4 regions of the Komagataeibacter medellinensis NBRC 3288 genome follow, and region 4 is predicted to be linked to each of the others. Evidence: riboswitches for the same ligand, from Rfam matches in the RefSeq annotation. Region 4 holds a riboswitch; each other region holds the start of a gene.

Region 1 (7,349 bases), on a different replicon from region 4:
AGCAGGGCTGACCGGGGGCTCAGACGTCGCTTTCCCGGAAAAGGTGGCCGCCATCCCCTCGATCGCCTGCCGTTTCCACTGGGCGATCATCGTCTGATGCACCCCATGTTTCGAAGCCAGTTCCGCCAGCGTCAGTTCCCCACGGATCGCTTCCAGGGCAACCCGTGATTTGAACTCCGCCGCATACCTCTTGCGCGTAACCTTGCCCATAAAACCCGTTCTCTCTCAGGTCGGATTATAGCTTATTGCCCTGTCCGAAAAATGGGGACCACCTCTGCTGGATACGGATAGACGATCAAACGTTATGCTGGCAGGATGGAAAATGTATCCTGTTTGACGACACATACCCTCATGAAGTCCAGAACAATACATCGGATCATCGGGTAGTGTTGCTTATCCAGTTTGAACGGCCCACATACGGAGTTGGCCGTCTGGTTCAGGGTATGTTTCTCAAGGTCGTTCGTCGTTCGGCATTCGTGCAGGAAGCCAAAAACAATCTTGCACACTGGCATGCCCTCCATCATGAGATGGCCCGGACAGAACGCCAAACCAGCGGACTGACTGTTTGATCCAGTCATGGTAACAACGGGAAGGCGCAGAATGATAAAGTGTAAAAAGTGCGGTGCTGATTTTTCATGTCAGCCTGAAGGTGCGTGCTGGTGCATGGAAAAGCCCCGTGGCCTGCCGGTTCCGACGGATGATCAGGCAGGGTGCCTCTGTCCTGTTTGTCTGGATGCCCTGACGAACCAAGGCCCTGAGACCGAAAGAAGATCATCTGGCAATAGCCAGTAACCCTTCAATATCCAGACTGCTTTCCATGGTGGAAGCAACGGTTTCAAGGGCGCGTTCCACCCGCGCTGTGTAATCCAGTCCATCGGAGCGTGCGCCCCATCTGTCCAGCCATGCCGCGCGTTGGCCAGTCATGTCAAACAGACGGTGCACATAGCAGCCTGCAATACGACCGTCCGGGCTTATTGCTCCGTCCAACCGTCCGTCGTCGCATCTGATTAGGGGCATGACCCGGTGATGTGATCGAACTGTTTCCCCACAATGAATTTCGTAGCCACTGAATCGCGCGCTATCGGAAAGCGTCATGCCTGAAGTCTGGTTGATCTGCTTGTCACGGGTCAGAACGGTATCAACCTCCAGAAGTCCAAGTCCTGGTATCGTGGTCGGGTTCCCTTCTATTCCGTCGGGATCATTTATGGTCTGTCCCAGCATCTGATAGCCACCGCAGAGACCGAATACATATCCACCCCGCCTGACGTGTCCCGCCAGATCAATATCCCATCCCTGCCGCCTGAAAAATTGCAGGTCTGCTATTGTCGCCTTGCTACCAGGAAGGAACACGACATGCGCGGACGCGGGAAGGGGCTGCCCGGGCCGGATCCGTGTGATCTTTACATGCGTTTCACCTTCCAGCGCATCAAGATCATCGAAATTGGCAATGCGGGGCATAAGGGGGACGGCTATCTCGATCCGTGAGGCCGCGGAACAGTCAACATCTTCAGGAATACTGTCTTCAGAAGGCAGTTCACGTATACTGTCTATCCAAGGAAGAACGCCAAGCCCCTTCCAGCCGGTAAACTTTTCTATGAAGTCATACCCAGATTGGAAAATGCTGGCGTCTCCCCGGAGGCGATTAACGATGAATCCCTTGATCAACTCACGGTCATCTGGATCAAGAACAGCATGGGTACCGGCGAGTGACGCGATAACGCCGCCCCGGTCTATATCGCCGATCATGACGACCGGAACATTCGCGGCTCTGGCAAAGCCCATATTGGCGATGTCGCCCTGACGTAGATTGATTTCCGCCGGGCTGCCCGCGCCCTCGACAATCACGAGATCGGATTGGCTACATAATGTCCTGAAGGCGGTCAGAACCTCGGGCAGGAATGCGGCCCGGCCACCGATAAAACTCGAAGCGTGCAGGTGTCCTTTTGCGCGTCCACGGACGATAACCTGCGCTGTATGATCACTTTCCGGTTTCAGAAGGACCGGATTCATAAGGGTGGAAGGGGCAATACGGCAGGCCTGCGCCTGAAGTGCCTGCGCCCGACCGATTTCACCTCCATCTACCGTCACGGCGGCATTGTTCGACATATTCTGGGGCTTGAAAGGCCGGACCGTCAGGCCACGGTTAGCGAAAACCCGGCATAAACCTGCCGTCAAAACGGACTTTCCGACATCGGATCCCGTGCCCTGCAACATGATCGCTGTCATGGAATCAGCCGCAGTCCGTAGCGCTCTTGATCGTGTCGGCAGGCACAAATCGCTCCATGCCTTCGTGACCCCAGGCTGCCATGCGAAGCAGTTCGATATGCATGCGCGCGCGACCACGTCTTGTAGCGGGTATTTTCAGATTTTCCGGTGTTCCATGTTGACGAACATGGGCCTGGAATGTGCCTGAAACCTGCAGGTCTTCCTCCATGCCGAATTCCTCAAGCAACGGCAGAAAGGATAGATCGGCAAGCCGGTCATAATCATGGGAATCATCATCGGACGGTCGGAACGGTGCCGCCGGATGAAGTGTCAGGAAAGGCTGCCAGCCTTCCGGAATGGGATCGAGGGCGGAGCAGGGTCGTTTCAACCTCACCAGTTTTGGCAGCAGGTGGGTATGGGCGCCGAGCGGAGAGTCTCCATCAGGTGCGGGAACGGGTTGGTAGACCTCCAGTCTGCCAGCAGGTGAAAGCATGACCCTGTGGGGCTGGACTTCCATCAGAAGCGCAAATGCTGCTGTGACGACGGCCAATGGGTCATCCGTGTCAACAGCAAGGGCTTCGACCAGGCGGGCATTTTCTGTCCTTACGCACATCCGGACCCGGCCCACGCCAATTCCAAGATCAATCAGCCACGCATCACGATCCTCTGGTCGGACAGCGTCCGCATCCTTTCCCAGAACCTTCAGGGTATGCTTCGCGGTCAGTTGTAACGGGCCGCATAACGCCATGCTATGCCGCCAGCGTCTGCCTTTTCCGACGAGAGAGTCCCACGCAAGGGCATGCAAGGGTTCGCTGGGACTAATGCGTATGGCACCGCGTTGGGTGACGATCTCCAACCCGTCAGGACATGGGGTGAGGCAGACCCTATCATCCGGAACATGATGGAATTCGCCGATCGCACCAAATGTTCCAATGCTCCAGCCGTTACGGAGATCCAGCGCCAGTGAAGTCAGCATGGAGGGCGTGATACGTTTCATCGGAAATATCCTGTGATTCATCAATCAGGCTGAAAATAACAGCAATCCTGACAGGATACTGAAAGATTGAATGCGGGTTGACAAGAACACCCCATCCGATCAGAATCGTTCCGACGGTGTCCCCTTTCGGGGGGATGAAAAGGGAACAGAGTGCGGATTGCGATCCAATGCTCCGGCTGCCCCCGCAACTGTAAACGGTCTGTCCTTGCATTACCGGATGTCATGATCCGGGCCACTGGAAACCGCGGTTTTCCGGGAAGGTTGTGCAGGACGCTACGCCGTGAGCCAGGAGACCTGCCGTCATGATGGTTGCGACCGGGAACTGTCGGGCGGGGTGTCCTGACGGTGTGGTGTTACAGGATTCCGTGCAGATCGGAAATCCTGTGGCAGCGCGCTCTCGTGGCAACGATGATGTGACCGCGAGACCTGAACCAGATGATCCTATTCCGTAATCTGCTGATTGCTTCCACCACGTTGATGACCATGGGGGTTGTAGTGGCGCGTGCCGATGATTCAGTCAGACAGCACGCGCCGCAAAAACAGTCCGCCAACCAGTACGTCATCGAGAATAAAAAATCGAAAGCCGTTGTTTCGTTGGGGGATACGGGTCTTCCCGAACTGATCAGCGTCAGTGCCGCCCGTCGGCCGACCTCCACCGATGATATCGGCACCAGCATGACCATCATCACGGAAAAGCAGATCCAGACCCAGCAGCGGCGCAGCCTGACGGATATTCTGGCACGCCAACCGGGCCTGAACGTGGTCCAGACAGGCGGCCCAGGGGGCACGTCATCCATTTTCATGCGTGGTAATAATTCCAACGAGGTCAAGGTCCGCCTGGATGGCATGGACATCAATGACGGAAGTTCCACCAATGGCATGTTCGATGCCGGTCAGTTTGTAACCGACGGCATGGGCCGGATCGAGATACTGCGTGGGCCTCAGAGCGGCCTGTACGGCGCCGACGCCATGGCGGGGGTTATCGACATTACCACGGCACAGGGGCAGGGCCGTTTCAAGCCGTTTGTCCGTATCGAAGGCGGTGGGTATGGTACCTTCAATCAGACCTTTGGCGCACGCGGCAGCAAGGGACGTTTTCATTATAATGTAGAATTCTCCCATTACCGGATGGACGGGTTCAACAATATCCCTTCCTATATCGAGCGTTATTATGGGGCCAACCGGCAGCAGCGGCATGAAGGCAACCGGAATGACAACCGTGGCGTCAATATCAGGCTGGGTTATGACGTCACCCATAATTTCGATCTTGGCCTGACCGCACGGCTGATACAGAGCAATTATCATTCCTACTCTCTGTATGACCTGCAAAGTGAAAATCTGTATGGTGATAAGGGTGTGCGGGAACAGAACAACCAGAACGAGGCCATCGTGCGCGGGACGGCCCATCTGGTTTCCTTTCACGGGCTTTTTGATCAGGTGCTTGGCCTTGGCTACATGACCAACCGCAACCGCTGGACGGAGACGGGCACGAGTTACGGCAGCCCGGTCAATCCAGACCCGGATTATTACCGTTCCAGCCGACTTAAGGTGGACTGGCACGGCACGTTCAATTTCAAGCAGTATGGCCAGCTTCTGATCGGTGCCGAACATTTCCATGATACGTTCAATACCAGCCATACGGCCTCAAGCATGTGGGACAGCGGATACGATACATCCGCCAGCATGGATACGACCGCAGGTTACGGGCAGTATCAGGGGAACTGGAACCATATTCTGTATGGTGCGGCCAATATTCGCTATGATGCCAATTCGCGCTACGGCAACCACGTGACATGGCGCGTGGCCCCGGCAATCCATGTGCCGGGCACCGGAACCATCATCAAGGCCAGCGCCGGTTCCGGTTTTCATGGTCCTTCGCTGTATCAGTTATTCGCAAATCAGGTGGGTGTGGGTTATTCGGAAAAGGGCAATCCCAACCTGAAGGCGGAACAGTTGATCGGCTATGACGCGGGTGTTGAGCAGAAACTGCTGCATGACCGTCTGAATTTCGGCGCAACCTGGTATGACAACCGGGTCAGGAACCTGATCCAGTCCTCGCTTTCGATTGATTCATCATATGACTACAACTACTCATACGCCAATGTGGCGAAGGCGCGGATGTATGGTGTGGAAGCCTTCCTGAACTGGAAGGCGCTGAGCAATCTGGAATTTAACCTGAGCTATACCTGGACCCACGCCCGGGATGAGACGAACGACGTCCAGTTGCAACGCCGTCCCCAGCACAAGTTCAATTTCAATACGACATGGACCCCCATTCGCGACCTGACCTTTTCGGGCAATATCCTGTATACTAGTGGCTGGCGTGATCTGCCGGTTATTGGCAGCGAGTCCTGCAGCACATGCGCCAAGGGGCATGGTTATTTCACCATCGACGTGGCTGCCAATTACAAAATCAACCGCTACGTTTCCGTCTATGCCCGCGCCGACAACCTGCTGAACCGCCAGTTCGAGGACCCCATCGGCTATCTGCAGCCTGGTCGCGCCGGTTATGGCGGCTTCATGCTGAATTATTGACATGAAAAGCGTGGTCGCAGGGATGATGGCGGGTTTCCTTGCCTGTGTCCCGTTGGCACCGGCATGGGCTCTCCCGCGCGTGGCTTCGCTTAATCTCTGCACCGACCAGTTGTTGCTGCTGCTGGCCGAACCGGGCCAGATCGTCGGTATTACGCCGCTCGCCCGGGATTGCTGGAGCGCGGTGCTGTGCGAACAGGCACGACAGGCTCCCGTATTGCGACCCACGGCGGAAAGCATCGTGGCATCCCATCCCGATGTCGTGCTGGGTGGCATCTATACCGCGGCCGTCGCGATGCAGGCGGGGCGGGAAGGGGGCGCACAGGTTGTAGCCCTGCCACCCGCCAAATCCCTGACGGATATTCCGGTCCAGATCATGACGGTCGCCAACGCCATCGGCGTTCCTGAGCGTGGGCAGCAACTGGCTATGGCCTTTGCCACGCGCCTGGCCTCCCTTTCAGTCGAGCGCAGTGCCACCGATCCTACGGCGGCCGTCTATGCTGCCAACGGCTTTGTCACCCATAAGGGCTCGCTTCCGGATGATGTCCTTGCCCATGCCGGCTTTCGTAATTACGCAACGATCATGGGGCACCAGTCATCTTCCCGTTTTTCCATGGAACTGCTGATTGCACGGCCACCCGATCTCCTGATCCTTGACCGTTCGGGGAAGGGAACGTCCCTTGCACAGTCCATGCTGGATCACCCGGCGTTGAAGCAGGCCTTTGCCGGGCCGCATCATCTGGATCTGCCCGCACGGCTTTGGTTGTGTGGCCTGCCACAGACACTGGATAGTGTCGTCATGCTGCGTAACGCACGGCACAACCTTGAAATGTCCGCCCCATGAAACCTGCCCATCAAACCATGCTGCTGAACGTCATGCTTCTGGCTGGTGTCATGGGGCTGTTTGTTACCTCGCTCATGTGGGGAGAAACCCGCATCATGTTTTCACATGCACTGGAGGACCTGCTGGCCGGGCGGCATACCGCAGGCGCGATCATTGTGGAGCGCCTGCGCCTGCCGCGTACCCTGCTGGCCATCCTGGTGGGCGGGACGCTTGGCCTGTCGGGGGCGGTTCTGCAGGGCTATCTACGCAATCCGCTGGCCGATCCCGGCATCCTGGGGGTATCAGGTGGAGCGGCACTTGGGGCGGTCAGCGTGTTCTATACCGGCCTCATGCAGGTGTCCATCGCGGCCCTGCCGCTGGGTGGGCTGACGGGGGCGCTGTGTGCGGCGGCCGTGCTGATGGGACTGGTGGGACGTGGTGGCACGCTGGTGTTGCTGTTGGCGGGGGCTGCACTCAGCAGTTTTGCCGCAGCCCTGACAGCACTGGTGCTGAACCTTGTGCCCAGCCCCTATGCGTCATTCGAGATCATGCACTGGCTCATGGGGTCGTTGACGGACCGGACCTTTACCCATGTCTGGATCTGCTTGCCGGGTGTGGTGTGTGGCACGCTGCTCATGCTGTCCGCGGGGCGTGCGCTGGATGCGCTGACATTGGGGGAGGATGTGGCCGCAAGCCTTGGCTTCCAGCTGCATGGCCCGCGCGGCGTCCAGACGCGTATCGTGCTGGGCGCGGCGCTGGCCGTGGGCTCATGCGTGGCGGTTTCAGGAGCGA
Region 2 (7,349 bases), 430 kb from region 4:
GGCCGATACGAGCCATTCTTTCCCCCTGACCGAAGGAGCCTGCCAGCATGTTCGAGGCCCTCATGATCCGCCGCGCCGAAGGCGTGGTCACCACCCGGCTGGAACAGATCGCACCTGATACCCTGCCCGAAGGCGACGTAAGCGTGCAGGTCAGCCATTCCAGCCTGAACTATAAGGATGCCATGGCCATAACCCGTGGCACACCGGTGGTACGGCGCTTCCCCATGGTGCCGGGCATCGACCTTGCGGGGCAGGTGGTGCATTCGGATGATCCCGTCTACCAACCCGGCGATCAGGTCATCGCCACCGGATGGGGATTAGGGGAAAGCCATTGGGGCGGCCTTGCGGGCATGGCGCGGCTGCCGGGGCGGTGGCTGCTGCCCCGGCCCGGCAACCTGTCCGCACGGCAGGCGATGGGAATCGGCACGGCAGGCTTTACTGCCATGCTGTGCGTGATGGCGCTGGAAGATGGCGGGGTAACGCCTGCCTCAGGCCCCATCATCGTCAATGGTGCGGGTGGGGGCGTGGGCGGCATGGCCATCATGCTGCTGGCCCAGCTTGGCTATGAAGTGGTGGTCGTAACCGGCAGGCCACAGTTGCATGCCTACCTGACCAGCCTGGGGGCTACCGAAATCCTGCCGCGCGATACGCTAAGCCCAACCGGCAAGGCACTGGAGACGGCGCGCTGGGCGGGGGGAATCGATGTGGTGGGGGGTGAGGCACTGGCCACCATGTGCGCCTCCATCCGGCACGGGGGTACGGTTGCGGCCTGCGGGCTGGCAGGCGGCATGAACCTGCCGCTGACCGTGGCCCCCTTCATCCTGCGCAATGTGCGACTACAGGGAATCGACAGTGTCATGTGCCCGCGCCCGCGCCGCATGGCGGCATGGGCCCGGCTGGCGCGTGATGTGGACCCGACCCGGCTGGACAGCATGCTGCACGACGCGCCACTGAATGATGCCATTGTAACCGCCCCGCGCATCCTGGCCGGTCACATCCGGGGGCGCACGGTCATCACCATCGCCTGAACGTAAAAAGCGGCACGCCCGCAGGGGAATGCCGCTTTCTGCAATCTGGCAGGCAATGGAGCGCCGAGGCATTTCCAGCGAAAACCGCTTCGGTGAAAATGCTCCGGTTTATTATTCTTACGAATATCTTCACCTGTTTGAATGCACGCATTCAAACAGGACGCGCTCTAGTGGCAGGGGAAGCCCAGCAGGTGACGGCCGTCATGCACGAATTCATGCACGTAATGGCCGGAGATGAGCGAGGTCGCGCCCTGCTCCGCACCAACGAAATAGATCAGCAGCGAGGCCAGTACCAGGCCGAACACACCCCACGGCAACAGGTCTCGCACCGGGATGGAAACCTGCGGCGCTGCAATGCCCGTGCTGGACAGGACGGATGTATCTTGGCTCATACCGGAAAACTCCATGGATCACGCACAACCCGGAGCAGTATGCATGGAACCTGGCGCGCACACCTGTCCCCGTATCCCGGATCTGGCGCCATGTTTCCAAAATTGGCATGAAAGGTCAATCACTCCCTTGCGGGGTCCACCCCTTCGCGCCACGCAGGTCCGCATATCATGAACCAGATCCTGACCTGTCTTGCCCTGCCGGTACCCGACAGCCTGCGCCGAGGCCATTTTCCCAGCCCATATGATGGCCCGCCGCCCCTGCCCCCCGCAATCAGGCGCGCCATGTCAGAGGCACAACTGGTCTTCGTACCACCTGCCCTCGTCCTGACCTGCCCATCCCCCGTCGTGCGGCCCGATACGGGCGTGAACGGCATGGACATGGGAACATGGGGGGGTATGGCACTGAAAGACCTGCCCCCTGCCGAGCTTGCCCGCTGGGTGGCTGACCCTGACTTCGCTCCGCCGGGCGGACAGAACAGGGCAGCCCATCTGGCGCATATGCAGGCCTGGCTTGCCGCCCTGCCCGTCTCCCCCACCCGGCTGTGCGTTCTGGCCGATACGACAGTGATCCGCGCCATTGTGGTAGCGGCACTGGGCGGGAACGGGACCATGCTGTCGCGGCTGGATATCGCCCCGCTCAGCCACACCAGACTGACCCGGCACGCACGCTGGCGCGTGGCGGTGGTGGGCGCGCCCCTGCACTGAGGACTAGCATGATGGCAGGACATGTCACGCCATGCTGCCTTGTCTTTGACAGCGCGGGGGCCAATCGTCTAATCCAGCCAGACGATGGTTCCCCATTGGGGAGAATAGGGAAGACGGTGCGCCCGACAGGCAAATCCGTCGCTGCCCCCGCAACTGTAAGTGGCTGTTTTCCGGCCCGGCCCGCCATGGGGCTGGCAGTGTCACTGGTGCGCGCCGCAAGGTGGCGCCGGGAAGGCCGCCGGAAAGTCGAGACTCCACCCTCCGCCACAAGCCAGGAGACCTGCCATCCTTCCCGGTTCCCGCTACGGGTCGCCGGAAACAGGACCGATATCTGGATCGCATGGCTGGCGGGGTGCCCGGCACGCGACGGGCCACCGCCACGCGGCTTCGCGGGCGGGGCCGCAACCGTGCACCCCGCCACCAGGCCAGCCCACGCGGCAGGCCGCACAGAGGGCACGTCGCCATATGATCACGCTTCCACAGACGATATCCACACCGGGTAACCCGCCACCCGTCCATCTGCATGTCTGTGTTACGTGCCGCCGGGGGCTGCCCGCATCCGACAACCCGCAGGGGCGGCAGTTGCATGATGCGCTGGTGGCGCTGGCCCATGACAGCCCGCAGGTCGTCATCCATGAGGTCTCCTGCCTTGCCGCGTGCGATGCAGGCTGCACCGCCGTGGTCGCCAGCCCCGGCAAGTGGGGCTGGCTGCTGGCCAATCTTGGCCCTGAAAAAGCAGAAGACCTGCTGACCTACATCACCGCCTATGCTGCCGCGCGCAGCGGCACCGTCATGCCATCGCGCAGGCCCGCCAGCCTGTCGGACATGGTACGCGGCCGCTTTCCCGCATCGCTTTTTTCTGGAGCCTGATCGCCATGACCTCTTCCTCCACCGCCCGTGCACGGGTACCCGTTACCGTCATCACCGGCTTTCTGGGTGCCGGCAAGACCACGCTACTGCGCCATGTGCTGGCCAACGCCAAAGGCCAGCGCATTGCCATTGTGGTCAATGAATTCGGCACGCTTGGCATTGATGGCGACACGCTGCGCGCCTGCGGCGTGGAAGGCTGCCGGGACGAGGACATTGTGGAACTGACCAATGGCTGCCTATGCTGCACGGTGGCGGACGATTTCCTGCCTACCATGGAAGCGCTGCTGGACCGTGATGCACCGCCCGACCATATCGTGATCGAGACTTCGGGTCTTGCCCTGCCCAAGCCGCTGCTCAAGGCGTTCGGCTGGCCCACCATCCGCACGCGCATGACGGTGGATGGCGTGGTGACCGTGGTGGACGGCCCCGCCGTTGCCGCCGGGCGCTTTGCCGATGACCCCGAGGAAGTGGCCCGCCAGCAGGCCGCCGACCCCTCGCTCGACCACGATAACCCGTTGGCCGAGGTGTACGAGGACCAGCTGCTGTGCGCCGATCTGGTAGTGTTGAACAAGACCGACCTCATGACCGCCACGCAGGCCGATGCGGTGGAAGCCGCGATCCGTGCCGAGATCCCGCGCGCGGTCAAGGTGGTGCGTGCGACCGACGGGCAGGTTGATCCCGCCATCCTGCTCGGCCTGGATGCGGCGGCGGAGGATGACCTTGATGCCCGCCCTTCCCACCACGATGCGGAAGGGGGCGAGCACGAGCATGATGATTTCGAGAGCTTCGTGCTGCCCATTACCGAACAGGCCAGCGTAGAGGAATTCATCAACCGGCTGAAAACCGTAGCCGAACAGCACGACATCCTGCGCATGAAGGGCTACGCCACGGTTGCGGGCAAGCCCATGCGACTGGCGGTGCAGGGCGTGGGCGGCCGCTTCCGCCACCAGTTTGACCAGCCCGTACCCAAGGCTGGTCCGCGCGGCGGCAACCTTGTGGTCATTGGTCAGAAGGGGCTGGACCAAGCTGCGATTGCGCGCATGCTGGCGTAGTATCCAAGGCAAACTGATAAAAGTTCTTGGGCGCCGCCTTTTCTTTAAAAGGCGGCGTTCTTCGAAGCTTTTTGGGAAAAAATCTTCACCAAAAACTTTTTTATGATTTCACGGGAACGGAGCGGGCACCATGCATCTGCTGGCACGCGAAATCCGCACGCTGGATGACGGCGATCAGGCGCAGGACCTGGGGCATGCCCCGGCCGATATCGTGTTCCTGTCTTTCTCCGACAGTGACCTGCTGTGCCTGGACGCCGCACATACGGCAGAGGATGCGCCCGCCGCCAGCCTGCGCAGCGCCAACCTCTCATGCCTGCTGCACCCCATGTCCATCGACCTGTATGTGGCCGATACCATCATGGAGTCGCGTTGCGTGGTGGTGCGGCTGCTGGGGGGCCTGGAATACTGGCGCTACGGGGCGGAAGAACTGGCACGCGCCTGCCAGCAGGCCCGCATTCCACTGGCCTTTGTGGCGGGTGACGGGCGCGATGACCCACGCCTTGCCCGGCTTTCTACCGTGACGGAACCCATCCGCGCACGCCTTGACGCGCTGCTGCGCGCGGGCGGGACAACCAATACCGCCACCGCCCTGCGCCTGATGGCACATCTGGCCGGGTGTGGGCCGGATGAGAACACGCCGCCCGAACCCCTGCCGCCTGCGGGCCTGCTACAGGTGGCGGATGCAGCCCTGCCGCTGCGCGCGCTGGTGGTGTTCTACCGCGCGCACCTGCTGGCGGCGGATATCGACCCCATCATGGCGCTGGCTGATACTCTGGCCCGCTACGGCATGGGGGCGGATCTTTTATACGTGACCTCGCTCAAGGATGCGGCATCCGTGCGTATCCTGACTGCCCGCCTTGCGGCGGCACCGCCAGATGTCATCATCAACGCCACCTTTTTTTCCGCCCGCGCGGGGGTGGATAACGCCTCCCCGCTCGACCTTGCGGGCGTGCCGGTACTGCAGGTGCAGCAGCCCGGCATTGCCCATAACCTGTGGCGTGACAGCCTGCGCGGCCTGTCGCAGGCCGACCTTGCCATGCAGGTCGTGCTACCCGAACTGGACGGGCGGATTCCCGCCTTCCCCATTTCCTTCAAGGAAGAAACCACACCCGGCCTGCCCGCGCGCCATGTACCCCATGCGCCGGGCATCGACATGACCTGTGCGCGCGCGGCAGGCTGGGCACGGCTGGGCCATAAACCGGCTCCCGCGCGGCGGGTAGGCATCGTGCTGTCCGATTATCCCGGCGCGCAGGGTGCGCCCACCGGGCAGGCAGCCCATGCGGTGGGGCTGGACAGTTTTGCAAGCCTTGAGCACATCATGCGCCTGCTGGATAGTGCGGGCTACGATACGGGCCACGCCCCTCTGCCCACGGCGGACGGACTGGCCCACGCACTGGCCCGTGCGCCAGCGCGGCCCTTTATATCGGTTTCCACCTATCGGGGCTGGCTGGCCGCCCTGCCTGCCGCACTCCAGGTCACGCTTGAAGCGTGCTGGGGTGCACCGGAGAATGATCCGGCCTGCGCCGATGGCCGGTTTCACCTGCGTCATGTGCAACTGGGCCAGATCGTACTGGCGCTGCAACCCGACCGTGGCACGACCACCGACCGCCATGGCGGCTACCATGATCCCGACACACCGCCACGCCATGCCTATGTCGCCTTCTACCTGTGGTTGCAGCATGGGCTGGGACTGGATGCCATGGTGCATCTGGGCACGCATGGCACACTGGAATGGCTGCCCGGCAAGGCGGCGGCCCCGTCAGTCACCTGCTGGCCTTCGGTTCTGGTGGGCGGGATGCCGGTCATCTACCCCTTCATCGTCAATAACCCCGGCGAGGCAGCCGCCGCGCGCCGCAGGTTGGGGGCTGTAACCATCGGGCACCTGACCCCCCCCATCATGGCGGCGGGCCATGCAGGCCATGACACGGGCGAACTGGAGCGCCTGATTGATGAATATGCCGCAGCCGACGGGCTGGACCGTAGGCGGGGCGCCATCCTGCGTGGTGAAATCCTGCAACGCGCCGACAGCCTTGGCCTGCTGGGCGAAAGCGGCGTGGACCGCGGGACGGACGAGGACGAGGCCCTTGCCCGCCTTGATGCCTACCTGTGTGACGTGAAGGACCTGCAGATCCGCGACGGGCTGCATATATTCGGCTGTCCCGCGCCACGCATGGCGGAACTGGCCCATGCCATTGCCCGCTCGTGCGGCGCGCAGGCCCCGGAAGGTATCGCAACCCGGCTGGCGGCCTGCGGGCAGGCGGAAAGCCATGCCCTGCTGGCGGCACTGGACGGGCGCTTTGTGCCGGCAGGCCCCGCAGGTGCCCCCACGCGCGGGCGGGCGGACGTGCTGCCCACGGGGCGCAACCTGTACGCCATGGACCCGCGCGCCATTCCAACCCGGTCGGCACTGGTGCTGGCGCAGCGCAGCGCGGAACTACTGCTGGAGGAACATCTGCAAGAACAGGGCGAGCCACTGCGCAGCCTTGTGATCGACCTATGGGGCTCGGCCAGCCTGCGCACCGGCGGCGAGGACCTGGCCCTGGCCCTGCTGCTGATGGGCGTAAAACCGGTATGGGATCATGCCTCGGGCCGGGTCACGGGCATCGAGATCATTCCCATGGCGGAACTCGACCGTCCGCGCGTGGATGTGACGCTGCGCCTGTCGGGGCTGTTCCGCGATGCCTTTCCCGGCCAGATCGCCCTGTTTGAACAGGCGGTGCAGGCCATTGCGGCGCGTACCTCCGAATCCCCCGACCTCAACCCGCTGGCCGCCAGCACGGCGGGACTGGAGGGAGATGCCCTGCACGCCGCCACGGCGCGCATGTTTGGCGCGGCGCCCGGCACGTATGGCACGGGGATGGAGGACATGCTCGCCCACGGTACATGGCAGGCGCGTGATGAACTGGGCCAGGCATGGCTGGACGGTTCCGCCTGGACCTATGGCGGCAGGCGCGAAGGCACGCAGGCGCCCGACATGCTGGCAGCCCGCATGGCACAGGCCGCCATCGTGCTTCACATGCAGGACAATGCGGAAACCGACATACTGGAAAGTGTGGAGGCCGCCACCCATGAGGGCGGCATGGCCGCCGCCGCCGCCATGCTGGGCAACGCGCCACGCCTTGTGCATGGCGACACATCCTGCTCCGACACCCCTCGCCTGCGTGCCACGGCGCAGGAAGTGGCGCGCGTAGTGCGCGGGCGGCTGGCCAACCCGGTCTGGCTTACGGGCATGCGCCGCCATGGCTACCGGGGTGCGGCCGAGATTGCCCGCACCACGCAGGCTCTGCACGGCTTTGCCGCAA
Region 3 (7,349 bases), on a different replicon from region 4:
GTAGCGTGACGCAAACGCTTCCCGCTCCAGTCTCTCGCAATAATCAAGATACCGGATCAGGGCCCGCTCGGCGCGCATCGTGCGTCCATAAAGCCGTTTATAATGCTGCCAGAGCATCATGACGTTGACCGACCAGGCATCATAGGCATGCGCAGCCACCCGTTGGCGGATTGCTGTGGGCAGGGCGTCAAAGGCTGCCCATTCATCACCCGCATACCGTCGCCACATCTCGTGTCGTAATGTTCGTTCGTTATAGGCCTTTACCTTACGCATCTACCATTTCTCCCTGCCCCCAGACCGGAAATGGATCAGGCAGATGGGCGAAGGGCAGCGGATCGAACCGCTCCATATTCAAATCGGGCACAAGGCAGGCATCCAGAGCCGCACGAAGGGCAGCTTCGTCCATCTCTGCCGTACCGATAAACACGATCTCCTGTCGGCGATCCCCATAAACCGGGTCCCATTTCGACAGGATCATGTCGCGCCATTCATCGCTATCCGGCCACTGACCTCTGGGTATCGTCACCCACCAGCGTCCCGTTGCCTGCGTGCGGACCAGTGCACCGGCCTGCCCCAGTTCGCCCACCCAGTGCGGGCGGGTCGCCAGCCAGAAATGGCCCTTGGCCCGGATCACGCCCGGCCAGGAAGAGTCGATAAAGGCCTTGAACCGTTCCGGCACCAGCGGGCGGCGGGCACGCCAGACGAAAGTGTGGATGCCATATTCCTCGGTCTCGGGAACATGGTTATGGAATTCGAACAGTTCCTTGTACCATAGTGGATGCTTATGGGCCCGGTCATAATCGAACCGGTGTGTATCCAGAATGCGCGCGCAGGGCACGACGCCCTGATCGGTTTCGATAATATCCGCATCGGCATTCAAAGCCTGAATGACCTGCCGCGCGGCCTCGCGCTGCGCCGGTGTGGCGGTCGAGACCTTGTTCAGCACCACCACATCGGCAAATTCGATCTGTTCGACCAACAGGTCAACCAGTGCCCTGTCATCCTCCTCGCCTGCCGTCTCGCCCCGGTCGCGCAGGAAGTCCGTCGAGGCGTAATCCTGCAGCAGGTTGACGGCGTCCACTACCGTGACCATCGTATCGAGCCGCGCAATGTCAGATAGGCTTTCGCCCGCTTCATCACGAAACTCGAATGTCGCTGCAACCGGAAGTGGTTCGGCAATCCCTGTCGATTCAATCAGAAGGTAATCGAAGCGGCCTTCTTCCGCGAGCCGCCGCACTTCGTGCAGCAGGTCGTCACGCAGCGTGCAGCAGATGCAGCCATTGCTCATCTCGACCAGCGTTTCATTTGTTCGGGACAGATCGCTGCCGTCGCGCACCAGATCGGCATCAATGTTCACGTCGCTCATGTCATTGACAATCACCGCGACTTTCCGGCCTTCGCGGTTATTGAGCACATGGTTGAGAAGCGTCGTCTTCCCGGCTCCCAGAAAGCCGGAAAGAACCGTTACCGGAAGTCTTTCGCGCATGACGGACACCATTCATTCGGTTGCGATCCACCAAACTTATATGGTACGTTATAATATAACAATCCCTAAAGGACCTCGACATGAGACCGGCCTGCCCGACCCGTCAGCGCCCTGTCATTCCGGCACCGTTCCAGGACATTGACAGAAGTGAATGTTTCATCGTTCAGGAAGAGCGCCACACAGGGCAGGAGATCATGCAGGCCGCAGCATTGTGGAATGCCCATGGCCCGGACCTGTTTCTCAGTCGGGGCACTATTGAAATTCTTGAAATCGAGTTGCGGACTCACTTACCGGCAGGCACGCAGGCGCTTGCTGACGACGCCCTGAATCTTGCCTGTCGTTATCAGCGCCTGTCGGGCACGGCCGAAATCCGCTTCCGGCTGGAAAAGGTCAGACACGACAGTTGCCGCCGCTTTCATGTTGACCATGTTCCGTTACGCCTCCTGTGCACCTACACTGGCCCTGGGGTTCAATGGAAACATGCTGACAGCGAGATCATCCATGATACGCCAGCGTGCTGGATCACCCTTCTGAAAGGGCGGTTATATCCCGGCTGGTCGACAAAAGGGGCAGTACTGCACCGTTCGCCGCCCATCTCGGATCTCCCGGTTCCTGTTACGCGCCTGCTTCTGACCCTTGACCATCCGGACGCGTGTGGCATGGGATGACAATGACGCCTTAACGCCGTAGCATTCAGGTTGCTTTCGGCTATGATCGCCAACGCTCTTACCCGACAGCAGGGCGAACTGTCGGTGTGATGGACAGCCCGAGTCATGGTTAAATCGTATCAGCATGGGCCGATCGCTCCTTTGTTTGGAACGATGAACTGTGGCGTAGCGCCGATATGAAGGTGGCGGGCATAGTGTCCATGACACTGAAGCACGAAACAGCGACGCGTGATATTATTGTCGGGCTTAATATTAGTCTGTAGTTTTGTCAGGGCAAATGCCGGGTTTTGGACTGCTTGCGGAAAGAAAAGGGAAGGGCGCCATCTGGTCGCGAGATTGTCGCCCTTTCCTACGCCTGTTGGCGCATGGGGAAATCGGCAACCGAAAACAGTACGTTGTGATGGATATTGGCGAGTTCCCCATAAATATCGCGGAAAAATCTCGTAATTGTCATTGAGTATCTGGCGTGACTTCAAGTCAACGCCAGTTCTCACGTTTTTAACTTCAAGCCATTTTAATGGGCATTAAGCTGAATGTTAGCGCCATTACGATATCCAAACCGGTTTCGATTTGCATATTCAGTAAAGGCACCGAAACCCAGACCCAGTGTGGTCCACATGATGATCTGCATGCCTAAGGAATCAATCCTGAAATTCCAGAGCAAATCAGCAGGGAAATTAGAGGGGACTTCATTAACCGCAGGAAGTAACTCGCCTGTTGTAAAGACAATCAGAATATAACACGCGCCTGCAAGATAAGTTGATGTCCATGCATTATATTGCTGACGTAAGCGTCCCTGAAGCATTGTGGCTGCGATCATCCCCAGTAGGGAGACCAGCATCATTATAAAATACAATTCTGTCCGCATGCCAATTGTATCCGGGTTTCCTACAGATGGCGGGTTGGCAGGATACTTGATGCTTGGCACCATATATACTGCAATAATCCCGGTTATCGCCAGCAGAACAGACACAACACGAGAGTCTGTGCTTTTCATGCGCCCATTTGCATAAGAAAATACAAGAGCGAAAAGGCCGCCAAACGCTGTCGAGTAAACCATTACACCTGTGAGCAATCCGTAACTGGCTTGAAGTTTCCGGCTTACAAGTTCCGGCTCTTCAACATCATGGATGCCTCGCTCCAGATCTGCCTTGGCTTTAGCCTCGTCCATGGCAGATTCAAATGCAATGGCATGATCCACCTGAGGTTCGCCAAACACTTTTGCGAAACCGAATACCAGAATGCCGGCCAAAAAACCGACGAGCATTCCGCGAATAAGTAGGGTGCGGACCATCATTCTGTTTTCCATGTCAGTGGCAGGGGAAACCCAGAAGATGGCGACTGTCATGCACCCACTCGTGCACATACATGCCAGGAATAATAGATGTCGCACCTTCTTCTGCGCCGACAAAATAAAGGGCCAGCAGCATCAGTAAGCCGAAAACCAACCACGGCGCTATCTCCCTGACGGGAATAGGCGCGGGAGAGGGGATAGCGTGGGAACCTAGTGCAGTATCAGACATTTTATACGACTCCTCAGGAAAAATGCGTCCTGTTTCGCTCGGAACGGAGCCATGCGCGGGTCTGACTTTCGGGTAGAAAATTGTGTTCTACACCTGCTTACAGTGGCGCAACCGTGCCGGGATTTCACCGGCTTCCGCGTTTATGGCCTGCAGGGGTATAATCTACTCTCCCTTAATCTAAAACTCCTAAAAGAGTATAGCCTGACATAATTTGACATGAACTACCACGGCCGCAGGTGAAACGCCGAAGCGCAGGCGGTCAATATCCATCAGGAAGGGATTTCTCTAATTATCCTGTCTTGCCTTTTTGGGGATAAGAATTTTATAACACTGTCTATCAAGTCGACGGTCCCGTGCGAACGGGTGAAAAGGGAATGTCGTATAACTCTGGCTGGGGCAATTTCCCCGGGAGTTCAGTCGACAGCTGCCCCCGCAACTGTAGACGGCGAGCATTGTGTCCTCAGCTACCAGATTGGGTAGCAGCCACTGACTTCGGTTGGGAAGGCGGATGCAACGTGGTGACCCGTGAGTCAGGAGACCTACCGTCGAGTTCAGATATGTCGCCGGGCGGGTGGAGCCGGAGGCGGATCAAGGCGTGATGCATTTTCTTCTTTGACGCTCTGTCGCGACGGCATGCGTGTTTGTTTCCCAGTCGGGAAATGACTGCATTCGGAATTGTTGCTCCTTTTCCCGACGCTTCCCCGACAGGCTCCCTCCATGACATTTCTTGACTCTCCGGGCGATACGCAACGCTCGGCTCGTGTGCTTTTTATCAATTCCACTCTGGTAGGAAGTCTCTTCGCATACTCAGCCGCTTATGCTCAGGCTCCTCAGACCCAGATCGAGGAAGATCGGGCGCGCCTTGGCAACTCCACTCCGCTGGTTGAGCAGATCGACCCAGCAACCATACGTGATTCGGAGCGCGCGCAAGCCGATGCTGCGGAGAAGGCGGCTGGTGACGATAAACTCGACACCAGTGGTAACCTGCTAGGCAATATGTGGGGCGCGCGGTCATGGATGTACAAGCACGGCATCAGCTTCGACATCCAGGAAGTCGATGAACTCTGGGGCAACGGGACTGGCGGTTCGGCTTCTGGTAATGATGGTGCAGGCGGATCAGGCACCGGCCCGTCCTACGACGGTGTAACCATGCCCACGCTGACCGTCGATACCGAGAAACTGTTCGGGCTGAAGGGGGGGCTGTTCAATGTCAGCGCACTGCAGACACGCGGGCGCTCGATCTCGCAGGACCATCTGGCCAATTTCAACCCTGTCAGCGGATTTGAGGCTGACCGTTCCACCCGCCTGTTCGAACTGTGGTACCAGCAGTCTTTCCTTGGCGGCAAGCTGGACGTAAAGATCGGCCAGCAGGATCTTGATACCGAGTTCCTGATCAGCGATTACGCCTCGCTTTACCTCAACGCCAATTTCGGCTGGCCCATGGCGCCCTCGGTCAACCTGTACGGCGGCGGGCCGTCCTGGCCGCTGTCGTCTCCCGCCATCCGGATCCGCTACCGGCCGAGCGAGAAGTTCACCTTCATGTTTGCCGCAGCGGACGACAATCCGCCGGGTAACCGCTATAATTCTACCCCCATCCAGCAGGCTACCGGCTCCATCAGCGGCTATAATTCCGATCCCACCAGCCAGACCTATGATGGCGCCAACGGCACCAATTTCAACATGGGCACCGGTGCCCTGCTGATGACCGAACTGCAATACGCGCTTAACCCGCAGCCGGCCGACATGTCGAACGTGGCCAAGAATCCTGGCCTGCCGGGCGTGTACAAGCTGGGCGGGTTCTATGATACCGCGAAGTTCGCCGACTATCGTTACAACCGCAATGGCGGTTCGTTAGGAGCTGCCGTGGCCAACGCCACCGCAGCCACGCCACAAAGTGACCTGACCCCGCGCTGGGACCGGGGTAACTGGATGGTGTATGGTATCATCGACCAGATGATCTGGCGGCCGTCGCTCACATCGGCCCGCTCGGTGGGCGTGTTCGTACGCGCCACGGGTAATGGCGGTGATCGTAACCAGATCAGCTTCGCTATTGACGCCGGCCTGAATCTTAAGGCGCCGTTTAAGGGGCGCGATAACGACACGATCGGTCTGGGCTGGGGCATTGGTCGCGCCAGTTCCGGCCTGCGGCAATTTGACCGCGACAGTCAGACGCTTGTGCAGGGCAATGAAAACCATCTTGAACTGACCTATCAGGCGCAGGTTACGCCGTGGATGGTCATGCAGCCTGATTTTCAGTACGTATGGCACCCTTCGGGCGGCGCGCCGGATTGGACCGGTTTGCGCCGCGTAGGTGACGAAGCGATTTTCGGCCTGCACAGCAGCATTACTTTTTAAGTATAAATACACGAACAGAAAGTACTAATTTATATTATTGTTAAATCATATAAAACGTATGAATATGATAAGACGTAGAGTGTACTTGGCCGTCTGATCAGCATTGAAAGGAAAACATTGCTGAAAAGTGGAAGGTGGTGGCATATTCGCCTTCTATATAGTCAGTGGTTCCGTGCAAACGGATGAAAAGGGAACACCGTTCCGCTTCGGCAGGGTCCGTCCCGGAAGCCAGTCGGTGGCTGCTCCCGCAACTGTAAGCGGTATGGGGTCGTGTCGTCCATTTTCTGAGGGGAATGGGCCACTGTTGTGTCAGCAACGGGAAGGTAGACACGATCTGCGATAATCCGTGAGCCAGGAGACCTGCCACTGTCGATCTCACGGCCGCCGGGCGGGATGAACCGGAGGCAGGAGCACGGCTTTGCAGCACTGCATAGGCTTGCCTGTCGCTGAACGACACGGCACTTCCACAATTACAAACTGGCATGATGATGCGCAGACCTGCGGTGAACCCTCATGCTACTGACCGGGACGCTTGGTCTCTCGGGTTTTGATACCCCCGCATTGACCGCTTTGCAGCGGCGCACAGGCGTCTCGCATGTAGCGTCCAATTCCTGCCCGGATGACTGGCATCGCGTGTGGCAGACAGCACAGATGGTGGGTGTGGGGAAGGCTCCTCAGTGCGGCAGGAAGCGCATGCCCGAACTGACAGATCAGACGTTCTTCCACTTATGCAGCAATCCTGTCCGCGATGCATTTGTTGATGCATGGCAACGCGGGATCGCGACTGTGCCTGTGCTTCTAGGGCCAGTGAGCTTTCTTGCCGCATGTGACCGGACTGACGGCACGGACCCTGTCCTGTTGTTATTGAAGCTTCTTCCGGTGTACATCGAGATTCTACACGAACTCGCCACGGCAGGCTGTTTCTGGGTTCAGATTACGGAACCTGTCACAACGGCTGGTCCGATGTCGAAAGAACGCCAGACGGCGATGGAACTGGCATGGCGGAGCATGGCAGAGGTGGCATCCGGACATGCACTATCCCTCGTCTTCGTCGGGGGAGGAGGGGGCTTCTGGCGTAACCTGCCCCACGTCATGTCATTGCCGATGAATGGCCTTCATATCGATATGGTGCGCGGCGGCGCAGAACTTCCATCGGTGCTCTCTAATCTTAATCCGCGCTGTGACCTTCTTCTGGGAGTTGTGGACGGCCTGAATCGGATTCCAACGGATGTCTATAGCGCGATGCGATGGATAGATAAGATCCGTGCAGAATGTCTACGAAGGCGCGTGATTATTACACCGTCTACGACAATGCGT
Region 4 (7,349 bases):
GTATGCCGATGTGATCGGGCCATCCAATACCGACATCATTCCGCGTGACGCCACCGGGGCATGGCTTGAGCCAACCACACTGATTGATGACGCACACCGGGCCGGGCTGCTGGTCCATTCCTATACCTTTCGGCCCGAAAACCGTTTCCTGCCCGCCCAACTGCGCGATGACCGTGGCGATGATGCCCGCAACCCACGCGGCTCCATTGCCGAAATCCAGCGCATGCTGAACATGGGACTGGACGGGTTCTTTACCGATGACCCGGCTATCGGGCGCGCGGCCTTGCGCGGTTAGGAAATATCCACCAAAAAACCGGTTCGGTGAAAATGCTCCAGTCTGCTGTTTTTACGAGCATCCTCACCTGTCTGAATGCACGCATTCGAACAGGATCGGCCCCAGGGCACGCTCCACCCGTCACAGGGCGGCACGTCCCCCATGGAAAAAGGCATGGCCTTGCAGTAACACTCCTGCCTGATACCCCCATGGGGGCCGGCATGCTGCGGGGCAACAGGACATTGAATTACAGACACAGCTATCATGCAGGCAATTTTGCCGATGTCATGAAACACGTCATGCTTGTGGCGCTGATCGACATGCTGCGCCGCAAGCCCTCGCCGTTTTCCATCCTTGATACGCATGCCGGTATCGGACTGTACGACCTTTCGGGGCGGGAAGCCCAGTCCACAGGTGAATGGCGCGAAGGCATCGGCCGCCTGCTGGCCCTGCCAACCGACCCGGCAACACCCCCGTGCCTGCAGCAGTGGCTGGACATGGTCCGGGCGGTGATGGCAGCCCATGATGGCCAGTTATTCTATCCCGGCTCTCCCGTCCTTGCCGCCCGCCTGCTGCGCCCCGATGACAGCCTGACCTGCTGTGAACTTCACCATCAGGACCAGCAAAGCCTGAGACGCCTGTTCCGCCACGACCCCGCCGTATCCGTGCATGGCCGCGATGGCTACGAGGCCATTACCGCATTGCTGCCGCCCCGGCACGCCAGGCGCGGGCTGGTGCTCATGGACCCGCCGTTTGAACAGCCCGGCGAGTTCGATCGCCTGGCGCAGGCCATCATCACGGCCCGGCGGCGCTTTGCCACTGGCATGATTGCCGCATGGTACCCCATCAAGCACCGTGCGCCCACGCGCGCCTTCCTCAACACGCTCAAGGATGCGGGCCAACGCAACCTGCTGGCCATCGAACTGACACTGCGCCCGCCACTTGACCCTGCGCGACTGAACGGCAGCGGGCTTCTTATCGCCAACCCACCATTCCAGTTTGAACACACCGCGCGCGCCGTAACCGCCATGCTGGCCCGTCATCTGGGCGATGGTGAAGCACAGGCCAGCGTGGAATGGGTCGTGCCAGAATAAAGCGGCCACCCTACTCCATCACACCCGATGATGGTATGATTGGACCCGTCATCCGTTCCAGTCCTCCTGCAGGTTCCTCATGTCCAGCCCATGTACCCATATTGCCGTGATCGGCAGCACCAACATCGATTTTGTCATGCATGTCACCCGCTTTGCCCAGCCAGGCGAGACGATGCATGTCCGTTCTTCCTCCACCGGTCTGGGTGGCAAGGGCGCCAACCAGGCCATGGCGGTCGCCAGGCTGGGACAGACGGTGGCGCTGGCTGGGTGGACCGGCCAAGACATGCTGGCTGACATGGCGCGTACGACACTCGAGGCTGCCGGAGTGAACACGCGCTGGCTGCTTGAAGATACCACCTGCGGCACGGGGCGCGCCTTCATTACCATCAACGCGGCGGGTCAGAACCAGATCCTGGTGGATGGTGGGGCCAACATGGCCCATACCGACGCATCCCTGGCCCATATCCTGCCCGCGCTGGACGGGGCCGGGCTGGTCATGATGCAGATGGAAATGGACCCCACGCTGATGCTGGCCATCGCCCGCCACGCCCGGGCGCATGCCATACCGGTCATGCTGGATCCCGCGCCGGTTCCCACCGATGGCCTGCCCGAAGCACTCTGCGCGCTGGCCGATCTCATCACCCCTAACGAGCGTGAAACCGCCGCCCTGACCGGCATTGAACCGACGGATGAGACAACCGCCCTGGCCGCCGCACGCATCCTGCACGCGCGCGGCGTGGGCACCGCCATCATCAAGCTGGGGCACCGGGGCGTGGTCTATTCCGCCCCCGATGCACAGGGTTTTGTTCCCCCCTTCAGGGTGCATGCCATCGATACAGTGGCGGCGGGCGACTGCTTCAACGCGGGCCTGGCCACGGCGCTGGTTACGGGTCACCCGCTGGGGCAGGCCGTACGGATTGCCGCTGCGTGCGGTGCCCTGGCCACCACGCGGGCAGGTGCCGCGCAGGCCGCCCCCACCATGGACGAAGTCATGACCCTCATGGCAACCCAGTCCGTACCATGATCTTGCCGGGCTGCACACACTCTAGGTTCGGGGCGGAAGTCAACGGTCCCGTGCAAGCGGGTGAGAAAGGGAATGCCGTAAGCCCTGGCTGGGTTTTTGAAAACCCGGGGGTGTAGTCGGCAACTATGCCCGCAACTGTAGGCGGAGAGTGCGTCATCCATTGCAGCAGGCGCACCATGACCCGCAAGTCAGGAGACCTGCCGTTGTTATTTGCGATATTGCCGGGCGGGATCGACCGGAGATGGATACCGGACCATGCCTCAGATTACCTGAACGCCCGTTACCCCGTAGCAGTGTTGGCTCCATTGCGGGGTCATTCCCTTTCTGGCCCACCGGGGTCAGGCCCATCCTGACGGGATGTCTCCATTTCATGAAAATTTTTCCCATACCTCACCCGCAACGGCGCGTGATCCTGCCGCGCGCCCTTTTCCTGTCCTGTGCGCTGATCGGCACAGGCACGGTCACGGCCCGTGCGCAGGCGCTCCCGACCCAGATTGCCGATGACCGCGCCCGCCTTGGCAATTCCACACCGCTGATCCAGCAGATCGACCCCGCCACCGTGCGGGATTCCGAACGCGCGCAGGCTGATGCGCAGAAAGCACACGAAGCCGCCGCCGATGATGGCGACAGGCTGGACACCAGCGGCAACCTGCTGGGCAACATGTGGGGCGCGCGGCCATGGCTGTACAGGCATGGCATCAGTTTTGACATCCAGGAAGTCGATGAACTGTGGGGCAACGGCACTGGCGGTTCGGCTTCGGGTAATGATGGCGCGGCAGGCTCGGGTACCGGCCCGTCCTATGATGGCGTGACCATGCCAACACTTACCGTCGATACCGAAAAGCTGTTCGGGCTGAAGGGTGGCCTGTTCAATGTCAGCGCCCTGCAGATACACGGGCGCTCGATCTCGCAGGACCACCTGGCCAACTTCAACCCCATAAGTGGGTTCGAGGCCGACCACTCCACCCGCCTGTTCGAACTGTGGTACCAGCAGTCCTTCCTTGGCGGCAAGCTGGATGTAAAGGTGGGGCAGCAGGATCTCGATACCGAATTCCTGATCAGCGATTACGCCTCGCTTTACCTCAACGCCAATTTCGGCTGGCCCATGGCGCCATCGGTCAACCTGTATGGCGGCGGCCCGTCCTGGCCGCTGTCATCCCCCGCCATCCGTATCCGCTACCGGCCCAGCGAGAAGTTCACCTTCATGTTTGCGGCAGCGGACGACAACCCGCCGGGCAACCGTTACAATTCCACCCCCATCCAGCAGGCCACCGGGTCACTCAGCGGTTACAATTCCGACCCCACCAGCCAGACCTATGATGGCGCCAACGGTACCAATTTCAACATGAACACCGGGGCGCTGCTGATGACCGAACTGCAATACGCGCTCAACCCCCAGCCTGCCGACATGTCCAACGTGACCAAGAACCCCGGCCTGCCGGGCGTGTACAAGCTGGGCGGGTTCTATGATACCGCGAAGTTCGCCGACTACCGCTACAACCGCAATGGTGGCTCACTGGGTGCGGCCTCGGTCAATCCCGCCAGCACCGAAAGCGACCTGACCCCGCGCTGGGACCGGGGTAACTGGATGGTCTACGGCATCATTGACCAGATGATCTGGCGGCCCTCGTTAACATCCGCCCGCTCGGTGGGTGTGTTCGTGCGCGCCACCGGTAATGGCGGCGATCGTAACCAGATCAGCTTCGCCATTGACGCAGGACTGAACCTGAAGGCGCCGTTCAGGGGGCGTAACAACGATACGATCGGTCTGGGCTGGGGCATCGGTCGCGCCAGTTCTGGCCTGCGGCAATTTGATCGAGACAGGCAGACGCTTGTGCAGGGCAATGAAAACCACCTGGAACTGACCTATCAGGCTCAGGTCACGCCGTGGATGGTGATGCAGCCTGACTTCCAGTACGTCTGGCACCCTTCGGGCGGAACGCCCGACTGGACCCGACGGCGTCGCGTGGGGAATGAAGCCATATTCGGCCTGCATACCAGCCTGACATTTTAAGGGCGCACGCCACACACACCCCCATACCAGCCAACAGGCAAGAGAAGACAAAAGCACAGACCCGGATTGAAAATTTATATCATTGTGGGAGCCAACCCCCTCCTGTACCCCGGGTGAAACGGGCATGGGAAGCCACCCTGTACCGCACCATAAAAAAAGGATAAGAGCGTTGCGCCGTCTTGTAGCTTTATGTCTTCCGCTTGGTATGGCCGCCTGCGCGCAGCATACGCCCCGCCCCATGGTGAATTACTGCCAGCAACCAGCCGTAGACACCGCCATCGTGGCCATTGCCAACCAGGGCACGACCAGCACCTCCCCCGCCCGGCGCTTCGAGAACGGCACGATAAAAAGTGCTGTCTACAACGACCACATGCAGGTCATGTCCTGCCATGGTACGCTGGTGCGCCAGGACGGCACCCGGCAGGATGGCGTGGCCGTTGCCCGCCTGCCCAACATGCGCACGGACTGGAAGGAAATATGGACAACCACTGCCGCCAGCCACCAGTGGGTATCCGATGCCGATATCAGCAAGAACAGGCAGGAACGCTACGCCACCTATTACGACCACACGCCACAGGCGTGCAAACCTTACGCGCATGACCTGTTTTTCGGCGCACCAAAGTCGGACAAAGACACCCAACACCTGCGCGAGACGCTGTACGACTGCCTGGACGAGCATAAGGTGAAGCCCATCCGCCCCGTATCTGGCGTGGACCATACCTACAGCCCGTTTGGCATGAATTTCTATATTCCCTACTACACCAACGTCAGCCCGGACGATAACGGTCCCTTCCTGTACTGAACGGACCCACACAATGGCCATCCTGCCGATCATCCGCTACCCGCATGCCTGCCTGCAGCAGGTGGCCACACCGGTTGATGCAACCAGCACACAGACCGCTCGACTGGCGCGTGATCTGCTGGAGACAATGCACGCCGCACCGGGCATAGGCATTACGGCGTGCCATGTGGGTATTCTGCTGCGGCTGGTGGTCATTGACCTGCCCGAAGGCCCCGGCCCACGAATCTATGCCAACCCCGAGATCGTGTGGCAGGACAGCGAAACCGCAACGGGCGAGGAAGGCAGCGTGTCCATGCCCGGTATCCATGCCCCCGTCACCCGTCCCGCGCGCGTACGGGTGCGCCATACCGGACCCGATGGCGTGGACATGGAAGAAGAGGCCGAAGGGTTGCTGGCCGTCTGCCTGCAGCACGAGATCGACCAGATCAACGGCATTTTCTGGACCCGCCGCCTCTCGCCCCTGCGGCGCGAACGGGCCATGAAACGTTATGGCAAACAGGCCCGACTGAACGGGGCCGGCTAGGCAGACCCTGTTTGGATGCGTGCGTCCAAACAGGTGAAGATGCCCTTAAAAGCAATAAATCAGGACATTTTCACCGAACCGGTTTTCGGTAGGAATGTTTTAGTTCGCCTTGCCATCATCAAGCATGTAACCGCTGGAACGCACGGTGCGGATCAGGTCCGCGCCACCGCTGGCGTTCAGCGCCAGACGCAGCCTGCGGATGTGCACGTCCACCGTGCGTTCTTCCACATGAATGCGATCATCCCACGCGGCAGCCAGTATTTCCGCGCGTGAGAACACGCGGCGCGGGTTACGCAGCAGATGCAGCAGGATCCGGTATTCGGTCGGACCAAGGGCGATCGTGCTATCGCCGCGCGTGACCCGACGGCCGCCATGGTCCACCGTCACATCGGCAAAGCGCAGTACATCAGCATCCTGTTCAGCGCCTCCCGCCACGCCTCGGCCCGCACACCGCCGCATGACCGCACGCACGCGCGCATGCAGTACATCCATCCCGCAGGGCTTGACCAGATAGTCATCAGCCCCGGTATCCAGTGCATGGATGGAATCGCGTTCCTCCCCACGCGCGGTCAGCATGATCACAGGCAGGTAGCGCGTGGTCGTGGCCATGCGCAGCCTGCGGCACACATCCACCCCGGACAGGCCGGGCATCATCCAGTCCAGCAGCACGAGGTCGGGCTTCCATTCCGTTACCTCCCGCAGGGCATCCACCCCGTTATCCACGGGCATGACCGCGTGGCCCGCCGCTTCAAGGTTGTAGGACAGCATGACGGACAGGGCGGCATCATCCTCCGCCACAAGGATGCGCAGCGGCCGGTCAACCTGTGGGTTCACGGCACCTAGCTCCCCTGTCCTGAAAAGCTGCCGCGCGGGCGCACCACCGGCAGGATCTCACCGGTTGCGGTATAGTACACGCGCTCGGCAATGTTGGTGGCATGGTCACCGATACGTTCCAGGTTCTTGGCAATGAACAACAGGTGGGTACAGGCGCTGATGTTACGCGGATCTTCCATCATGTAGGTAACCAGTTCACGGAACATGGCGTTATAGAGTTCATCCACCGCCGTATCGGACTGCCAAACTTCCCGCGCAAGGTCGGCATTGCGCTGGCCGAGCGCATCAATCGCGCGCCGCAGGTTGTCCTGCACAAGCCGGCCCATACCACGCAGGCCGCTGAGCGATACGCGCGCGTTCACCAGTTCCACGCGCAGCGAACGCCGGGCGATGGAGGCCGCGCAGTCACCAATACGCTCTAGGTCTCCCGTGATCTTGAGTGCCGAGACGACCTCGCGCAGGTCACCTGCCACGGGCGAGCGCAGGGCGAGTATGCGGATGACCATCGCCTCCACATCGCGTTCCAGCGTATCGACCTGGGGGTCGAGGTCGGAAGCAACGCCAGCGGCATTTTCATCCATATCAGCAATGGCCGCGACAGCCTGCGAGGTCTGCCGTTCCACCAGGCCGCCCATACGCGCCATCATGGAGCGCATCTGCTCGAGTTCCTGCTCGTAACTGCTTACGATATGTGCCGATTCCTGTTCCACCCGCAAACCTTTCCACCTGTCCGTACATTTATACGGGATATGCCCGATATCAGGGCTTACGATACGTCACGCGA

What was found. A riboswitch is a leader RNA that binds a small molecule or an ion and turns the genes downstream of it on or off. The one in region 4 is predicted to bind cobalamin.
Region 1: another riboswitch for cobalamin. It lies ahead of GLX_RS15240 (TonB-dependent receptor plug domain-containing protein); the one in region 4 lies ahead of GLX_RS08380 (carbohydrate porin).
Region 2: another riboswitch for cobalamin. It lies ahead of GLX_RS10420 (DUF1636 family protein); the one in region 4 lies ahead of GLX_RS08380 (carbohydrate porin).
Region 3: another riboswitch for cobalamin. It lies ahead of GLX_RS15275 (carbohydrate porin); the one in region 4 lies ahead of GLX_RS08380 (carbohydrate porin).

What each region holds. Positions count from the first base shown of each region.
Region 1 covers NC_016037.1:141,641-148,989, reverse strand. The annotation lists one part of gene GLX_RS15265 (IS3-like element ISGxy1 family transposase) at 1-210, opposite strand, end outside; gene GLX_RS17675 (aspartyl/asparaginyl beta-hydroxylase domain-containing protein) at 246-569, shown strand; gene GLX_RS15250 (cobyric acid synthase) at 772-2,226, opposite strand; gene GLX_RS19065 (DUF6925 family protein) at 2,231-3,202, opposite strand; cobalamin riboswitch at 3,300-3,518, shown strand; gene GLX_RS15240 (TonB-dependent receptor plug domain-containing protein) at 3,638-5,737, shown strand; gene GLX_RS15235 (ABC transporter substrate-binding protein) at 5,739-6,578, shown strand; gene GLX_RS15230 (FecCD family ABC transporter permease) at 6,596-7,349, shown strand, end outside.
Region 2 covers NC_016027.1:2,225,879-2,233,227, reverse strand. The annotation lists gene acuI (acrylyl-CoA reductase (NADPH)) at 48-1,028, shown strand; gene GLX_RS10430 (CbtB domain-containing protein) at 1,196-1,420, opposite strand; gene GLX_RS10425 (histidine phosphatase family protein) at 1,589-2,125, shown strand; cobalamin riboswitch at 2,194-2,427, shown strand; gene GLX_RS10420 (DUF1636 family protein) at 2,591-2,995, shown strand; gene cobW (cobalamin biosynthesis protein CobW) at 3,001-4,047, shown strand; gene cobN (cobaltochelatase subunit CobN) at 4,178-7,349, shown strand, end outside.
Region 3 covers NC_016037.1:150,379-157,727, reverse strand. The annotation lists gene GLX_RS15300 (DUF6525 family protein) at 1-273, opposite strand, end outside; gene zigA (zinc metallochaperone GTPase ZigA) at 266-1,498, opposite strand; gene GLX_RS17685 (DUF1826 domain-containing protein) at 1,567-2,154, shown strand; gene GLX_RS15285 (CbtA family protein) at 2,669-3,448, opposite strand; gene GLX_RS15280 (CbtB domain-containing protein) at 3,465-3,677, opposite strand; cobalamin riboswitch at 4,007-4,238, shown strand; gene GLX_RS15275 (carbohydrate porin) at 4,395-6,032, shown strand; cobalamin riboswitch at 6,181-6,414, shown strand; gene GLX_RS15270 (uroporphyrinogen decarboxylase/cobalamine-independent methonine synthase family protein) at 6,726-7,349, shown strand, end outside.
Region 4 covers NC_016027.1:1,800,082-1,807,430, forward strand. The annotation lists gene GLX_RS08365 (glycerophosphodiester phosphodiesterase family protein) at 1-295, shown strand, start outside; gene GLX_RS08370 (23S rRNA (adenine(2030)-N(6))-methyltransferase RlmJ) at 517-1,368, shown strand; gene GLX_RS08375 (ribokinase) at 1,448-2,392, shown strand; cobalamin riboswitch at 2,419-2,611, shown strand; gene GLX_RS08380 (carbohydrate porin) at 2,763-4,406, shown strand; gene GLX_RS08385 (hypothetical protein) at 4,576-5,208, shown strand; gene GLX_RS08390 (peptide deformylase) at 5,222-5,731, shown strand; gene GLX_RS08395 (response regulator) at 5,831-6,565, opposite strand; gene phoU (phosphate signaling complex protein PhoU) at 6,571-7,275, opposite strand.